3 regions of the Mesorhizobium sp. B2-5-11 genome follow, and region 1 is predicted to be linked to each of the others. Evidence: predicted binding sites of a transcription regulator. Region 1 holds the regulator's gene; each other region holds the start of a gene.
The links. Region 1 encodes LexA, which represses DNA repair genes until DNA is damaged. Its sites were predicted from a motif close to TGTTCNNNNTGTGTTCNG; they were not measured.

Region 1 (2,268 bases):
GATCGATTGGCCAAGCGTGCCTGTATCGTTGACGTCGCCGGCCGCGGCGCGATTGAGCGCCACCGCCTTGTCGCCCGTCACGAGGGTCAGCAGGACTGGCCCGAGCAAGTTCAGGGTTTCGAGCGGATCGCGCGCCTGGTGAAGGGCGTCCTCCAGCAGCTTCCTTGCCTCTCCCGCATTGGCTTCGATCAAGGATCGAAACAGGGTCTGCTTGTTGCCGTACCAGTTGTAGAGGGTTTCGTTCGAGGCCGATGCCCGCTTGGCGATAGCAAGCAGGGAGGCGCTCTTGTAGCCGGTTTCCCGGAGCACCGCATAGGCGGCCTCCTCTATCCGTTCGCGTCGCGCGGCCTGCTTCGGCGTGGTCATTGGTGTTCCTCTTCGAAAACCGTACATTATTATACGGTTTCGTCAAGCGAACGGGAAGCAAGGAGCGAGCGAACGCAGCCCATCGCGACCAGTGGTGGTGCCTCGTCGTTTTCCGGCGGGAAGTTGGCATTTTGGTTTCGTTTCGTTCACGAGCCGCAGGGGTTTCTAATCCGCCCAAACGCACCCCGCACCTGCCGGTCACCCAGCTTGCAGGCATGTGCCAAGAGTGGAGACCGGTCGGGCCACAGGCCATTAACCAAAATAGTTTCAAAGGGCCCGGGAGCGCATTGACGACGGACCGCGCTGGCAGGATGCTGGCTGCGGGAGGGCATTTCGTTTCCGTCGCCTTAACAAATTCATTAAACTTTAAATGGTTGCGGAACACAACTGGAACAGATAGTGTTTGTTCTGGGTTTGTTTTCTGATTCTGGTTCCAGACCCTTTGTGCAATGCCTTTGGGGGCCGCCATGCTCACGCGCAAGCAACATGAACTCTTGATGTTCATCCATGAACGGCTGAAGGAAAGCGGCATTCCGCCGTCCTTCGACGAGATGAAGGAAGCGCTGGACCTCGCCTCCAAGTCGGGAATTCATCGGCTGATCACGGCGTTGGAGGAGCGCGGCTTCATTCGCCGCCTGCCCAACCGGGCGCGCGCGCTGGAGGTGCTGCGCCTGCCGGACTCGATCGCGCCGGGTCTTAACGCGGCAAAGAAGTTCTCCCCGAGCGTCATCCAGGGCAGCCTCGGACAGGGCAGCAGCCCTAGCCGGCAGATCAAGCCGGCGACGTCTTCGCGTCTGCCCGCTGCCGGCAATGACGACGATGCGGTTTCAGCGGTGTCGATCCCGGTCATGGGTCGCATCGCAGCGGGTGTGCCGATCGACGCCATCCAGCATCAGACGCATTCCATTTCAGTGCCGCCTGACATGATCATGGGCGGCGAACACTATGCGCTGGAGGTCAAGGGCGATTCGATGATCGAGGCCGGCATTTTCGACGGCGACACGGTCATCATCCGCAATGCCGACACCGCAAGTCCCGGCGAGATCATCGTGGCCCTGGTGGACGAGGAGGAAGCAACGCTGAAGCGCTTCCGCCGAAAGGGTGCTTCGATTGCGCTCGAGGCTGCCAATCCGGCCTATGAAACACGTATTTTCGGACCGGACAGGGTCAAGGTGCAAGGCAAGCTGGTCGGCCTGATCAGGCGCTACTGAGCGGGGTCGGCGGTGGGCTTTTCGGGTTTACGGTAAGGCGGCAGTCCCCTTGCCTCGCGTGAGAATTTCCGCTGTTCGTGCCAAGGCCGATATGGCCTGTCGACGGCAAAGCTGACCCGTGCCGGTGCCGTCGCCGATTGCTGGTCGAAGAAGACGGCGGCACTTCCCTTACGAGCGAGCTGCCGCTTGGTGATGACGAGAACCAGCGGATTGTGGCAGGGATCGTAGCCCGCGGGGTCGTTGATGACGATCAGATCCGCATAGGAGCAGGCCCTCCAGGCGTCCTTGCGATCCTCCACCTGCGCGATGATCGCCCCCGAGGTATGCCGGGCCATGCACAGGCCCGTGAAGCAATAGAAAGGCGCTCCCGCCGGAAGTTGCGCGGAATCGAAGATGTCGAACTGTCGGTCTCCGCTGTCGAACAGTTCCGGCGCAACGATGGTTTCGGACTTCAGCGCGCGTTTCCAATTATCGACGGTGAATTCGTTCGGGCGCGCCCGGTTGATCGCGAGCTCACCGCCGCCGATCGGCAGTGCCACCAGGCGGGCATCCTCCGAAATCAGCACGTCCGGCGTGCGCGTGTCCGAGACGGTCAACAGGCCGGCGAGCGCGAAGGGAAGTGCCGCCAGCCGCAGCCATGTCGTGGCCATCGTCGCGATGACCAGGGCGATCGCCACCAGAAGGACGGATT
Region 2 (2,268 bases), 340 kb from region 1:
ATCTCGCGCGCCGTATCGGGATTGTCGCGCAGGAACAGCTTCGCGTTCTCGCGGCCCTGGCCGAGACGCTGCGAATTGTAGGAGAACCAGGCGCCCGACTTCTCGACCACGCCGGCCTTGACGCCGAGATCGACCAGCTCGCCTGTCTTCGACACGCCTTCGCCGTACATGATGTCGAACTCGACCACCTTGAAGGGCGGCGCCAGCTTGTTCTTGACCACCTTGACGCGGGTCTGGTTGCCGACGACCTCGTCGCGGTCCTTGACCGAGCCGATGCGGCGGATATCGAGACGCACCGAGGCGTAAAATTTCAGCGCATTGCCGCCGGTGGTGGTTTCGGGCGAGCCGAACATGACGCCGATCTTCATGCGGATCTGGTTGATGAAGATGACCATGGTGTTGGAGCGCGAGATCGAGGCGGTCAGCTTGCGCAGCGCCTGGCTCATCAGGCGGGCCTGCAGGCCGGGCAGCGAATCGCCCATCTCGCCCTCGATTTCGGCGCGCGGCGTCAGCGCCGCGACCGAATCGACCACCAGCACATCGATGGCGCCGGAGCGCACCAGCGTATCGCAGATCTCAAGCGCCTGCTCGCCAGTGTCAGGCTGCGAGATCAGGAGGTTTTCGAGATCGACGCCGAGCTTGCGGGCATAGACCGGATCGAGCGCATGCTCGGCATCGACGAAGGCGCAGATGCCGCCCTTCTTCTGGGCTTCCGCCACCGTGTGCAGCGCCAGCGTCGTCTTACCCGAGCTTTCCGGCCCGTAGATCTCGATGATGCGGCCGCGCGGCAGGCCGCCGACGCCAAGCGCGATGTCGAGGCCGAGCGAGCCGGTCGGCACGGTTTCGATCTCGACGACCTGCTCGTTCGCGCCGAGCCGCATGATCGAGCCCTTGCCGAAAGCCCGCTCGATTTGCGACAGCGCCGCATCCAGAGCCTTTGATTTGTCCACTGCCTTATCCTCTACAAGCCGCAAGCTGTTCTGAGCCATGATACATCACCCCGTAGTCGTCAATGAAGGCCGGACAATCCGTAATCCTTGGTTATTTGTACCTTTTTTGTTCTCATTTGGCAAGAGGGATCAAGCATTTGAAAAATAAGCAACATCCTGATTTGTTCTTTTTTTGTCTCACGATTCGGCTCCAGCATGACCCGAATATTAGGCCAGGCTGGTTCGCCGTGCCGGCCTCACGAATCGCTGGTTGTTGCCTGCGAAGCTCCGTCGCACAGCATGGCGCTTGTGCGTGACCGCCAACAAAGGTCATATCGGCGCATGGTGAGATCTCCAAGAGTCCTGGCGGTGGGCGGCGCCCATATCGACAGGCGCGGCCAGGTGTCCGGCGCTTACGTGCCGGCTGCCTCCAACCCGGGCACGATGCGCGAGGACGTTGGCGGCGGCGTCTTCAACGCATTGCGCAGCACGGTGCGGCGAGGCGTCTCGGGCTCGTTGCTGTCGGTGCGCGGCGGCGATGCCGCCGCCGACACGGTTTCGCGCGCCATCGCCGAAGCAGGCATTGCCGACCTGTCCGCGGTGTTCCTCGACCGCACGACGCCGAGCTATACGGCGCTGATCGACCGCGAGGGCGAACTGCTCGTCGGCTTTGCCGACATGGCGCTTTATGAGCTGGCATTTGCAAAGCAGATCCGCCGCTCCAGGGTGCGGGAGGAGATCGCCGCCGCCGATGCCGTCCTGTGCGACGCCAACCTGCCATCGGCGGCTCTGGAGCGGCTGGTGTCGCTTGCCGCCGGCAAGCCCGTGTTCGCCATTGCCATTTCACCGGCCAAGGTCGTGCGCTTGACACCGGTGCTCGGCGGCCTGGCCGTCGCCTTCATGAACAGGCGCGAGGCGGTGGCGCTTGCCGGACTTGACGATGCCGCCTCTCAAAAAACTATCCTCGACGGGCTGAGAAGCGCCGGCCTCGACAGCGCGGTGGTCACGGCGGGCGGCGGCCCGGTGCTGGGCTTCGACCGCGACGGCAGCTTTGCCGTCGTCCCGCCCCCTCCAAGAAAGGTCGTGGACGTCACCGGCGCCGGCGATGCGCTTGCCGGCGCGACGGTCGCCGCCCTGCTGCGCGGCATGCCCTTGCGCGCGGCGTTGCGCGAGGGCGTCGCCGCCGCGACGCTGGCTATTGAAAGCGCGGGCGCCGTTCCCGATTTCACCACGGCGACTTTCGCGCAAGCGCTGGCTCTTGTGCCCGAAGAGCAGGAAATGGCATGAGACCGGCATCCGAAAGGATGCGCCGCACTTCGGATTGGAGATCCAGATGACC
Region 3 (2,268 bases), 1.1 Mb from region 1:
CGGCAGACGCAGCACGACATAGCCCGCCTCGCGTGCGCCGGCATGGTGCGCCGAATCGAGGATGCGTTCCATCTCCTGGTCGGTCAGCCCGGGGATGATCGGCGCCACCATGACCGAAGCAGGGATGCCGGCATCCGCAAGCTGCCTGATCGCCTCCAGCCGCTTGGCCGGCGTCGAGGCGCGTGGCTCCATGGTGCGCGCCAGCATGCGGTCGAGCGTCGTCACCGACAACGCCACCTTGGCGAGGCCCCGTTCGGCCATGCGTGACAAGATGTCGATATCGCGCGTCACCAGAGCGGATTTGGTGACGATGCCGACCGGGTGGCCGCGCGCCTCCAGCACTTCGAGGATCTCGCGCATGATCCGGTACTGCTTCTCGATCGGCTGGTAGGGATCGGTATTGGTGCCGATGGCGATGGTCCGCGGCTGGTAACCGTCCTTCGACAGTTCCTTGTCGAGCAGGCGCGCCGCGTCGGGCTTGGCGAACAGCTTGGATTCGAAATCCAGCCCCGGCGACAGGCCCATGAAACTGTGCGTAGGCCGCGCAAAGCAATAGACGCAGCCATGCTCGCAGCCGCGATAGGGATTGATCGAGCGGTCGAACGAGATGTCGGGCGATTCATTGCGGGTGATGATGGTACGCGGCTTCTCGACCTGTACCTCGGTCTTGAAGGGAGGCAGTTCCTCCAGCGAGTTCCAGCCATCGTCGAAGACATGCCGGCTGACCGGCTCGAACCGACCGGACGGGTTGATGCCTGCCGACCGGCCGCGGTTGCGGTCGGGGCGGACGCGCATGCCGTTCTGCTCGATCATCGCGTTGGCCATTTCGGCTCGTCCTGCTCCGAAGGCGGCAATGTCGGCGCGCATGATCGGTTCCATCTTCGCCCGCTCCCAGGGACTGTCCATGTTGTTTCGAATCGCTCTGCTCATGAATTTAATCCTATTTGCCGAACGAGAACAAAGCAAGAACTTTCTATGGTGCGCCGCAAAAACTGGCGCTGCGTTCCGCTTTCCGCTATTCGGCACACGATGCTCACCGTTCTTATCGAGACCCACAATGACGAGGAGGGCCTCGCCCGCACGCTGGCGACGCTGATCGGCGGCGCGGTCGAGGGCGTGGTGCGCGAGGTCATCGTCTGCGACACCGGTTCCACCGACCAGACCCATCGCGTCGCCGAGCATGCCGGGTGCCAGTATGCGACCGACGGCGTCGCGGCGGCCATCCGGCACGCGAAAGGCGATTGGCTGTTGCTGCTGGAACCGGGCGCGCGGCTGGTCGACGGATGGATCGACGATGTCGTTGCGCATACAGCGAGGCAAACCATGGCGGCGCGGTTTTCACGCACACGCGCCGGCCGCGCGCCATTCCTGGCCCGTATCTTCTCGGGAAACCGTGCCTTGGCCGACGGGCTGCTGATCAGCAAGCGCCAGGCCACATCCTTGTCGAAAAGAGCCGGCAGCGCCGAGGCTCTCGCTCGCGGCCTGGCGACCAAGCGGCTGGATGCCGAAATCTGGGCCGCTCCGGCAAAACAAGAGCACCGCCCGTCCAAATGATTTTGCAGCTGCTCTGTCTACGTGCGTTGCACATGTGACGCGCAGCTAGCTTCCGATCACGCGGGTGCCGGCGCGCAGGCCGCGGCTGATGAAGGAAGTGGTTTCGGTGTCTCGCGGTCCTCGCGCCGGCGCTTCCACGGCGAGCCGGTCATTCGCTAAAACGCATCTCCACAGGCATCCAGCGAAGACGACGTCTGGCTTGACGCTCTGCCTTGCTTTCCGCGTCGTAGTCGACCGGGATCGGTTCCTGACTGAACGACCTTTGATCGTCCAGGGCGTTGATGATGACGATTGCCCTGGCATCGTCCTCTCCGGCGATTGCGGCGGTATAGACACCGCATTCACCGCAGATCAGGTAGTCGGCCGTCCCCAATCCAAAACGGTATTTCTTCAATCGCTGGATGTCCTTGACTGAGATGACCAGCCTGCCGTCCGGATCGGCGACGGCGCGCGAGCCATGCTTGGTACAGAACGAGCACTGGCAGGCGCGAACCTCGATTGTCGATGGATCGAGCTCGGTTGAAAATCGAAGGCGTATGTTGCCGCAATGGCACCCGCCATTATGCACTGTCATCGCGTCCGCCCGTCTTCAACGGCGATGGCCGCCGCCGCGAGACGATACGTCCTGCCGCATCCGGTTTGGAATGGTCTTTCGAAGGCGAAGGCGGTGTTCTGCCTGGCAAACGCGGCGTGAAACCAGCGCCTTGCCTCGGC

Region 2: a site for LexA is predicted at 1,047-1,064, ahead of recA (recombinase RecA). Genes of this name have one in related genera too.
Region 3: a site for LexA is predicted at 954-971, ahead of FJ490_RS01230 (PA0069 family radical SAM protein). Genes of this name have one in related genera too.

Annotation. Positions count from the first base shown of each region.
Region 1 is NZ_VFUK01000001.1:1,335,564-1,337,831, forward strand. It holds gene FJ490_RS06840 (TetR/AcrR family transcriptional regulator C-terminal domain-containing protein) at 1-366, opposite strand, end outside; gene lexA (transcriptional repressor LexA) at 834-1,577, shown strand; gene FJ490_RS06850 (ComEC/Rec2 family competence protein) at 1,571-2,268, opposite strand, start outside.
Region 2 is NZ_VFUK01000001.1:994,566-996,833, reverse strand. It holds gene recA (recombinase RecA) at 1-989, opposite strand, end outside; gene FJ490_RS04985 (carbohydrate kinase family protein) at 1,272-2,216, shown strand; gene FJ490_RS04980 (pseudouridine-5'-phosphate glycosidase) at 2,263-2,268, shown strand, end outside.
Region 3 is NZ_VFUK01000001.1:262,071-264,338, forward strand. It holds gene FJ490_RS01230 (PA0069 family radical SAM protein) at 1-879, opposite strand, end outside; gene FJ490_RS01235 (glycosyltransferase) at 1,030-1,554, shown strand; gene FJ490_RS01240 (hypothetical protein) at 1,703-1,948, opposite strand.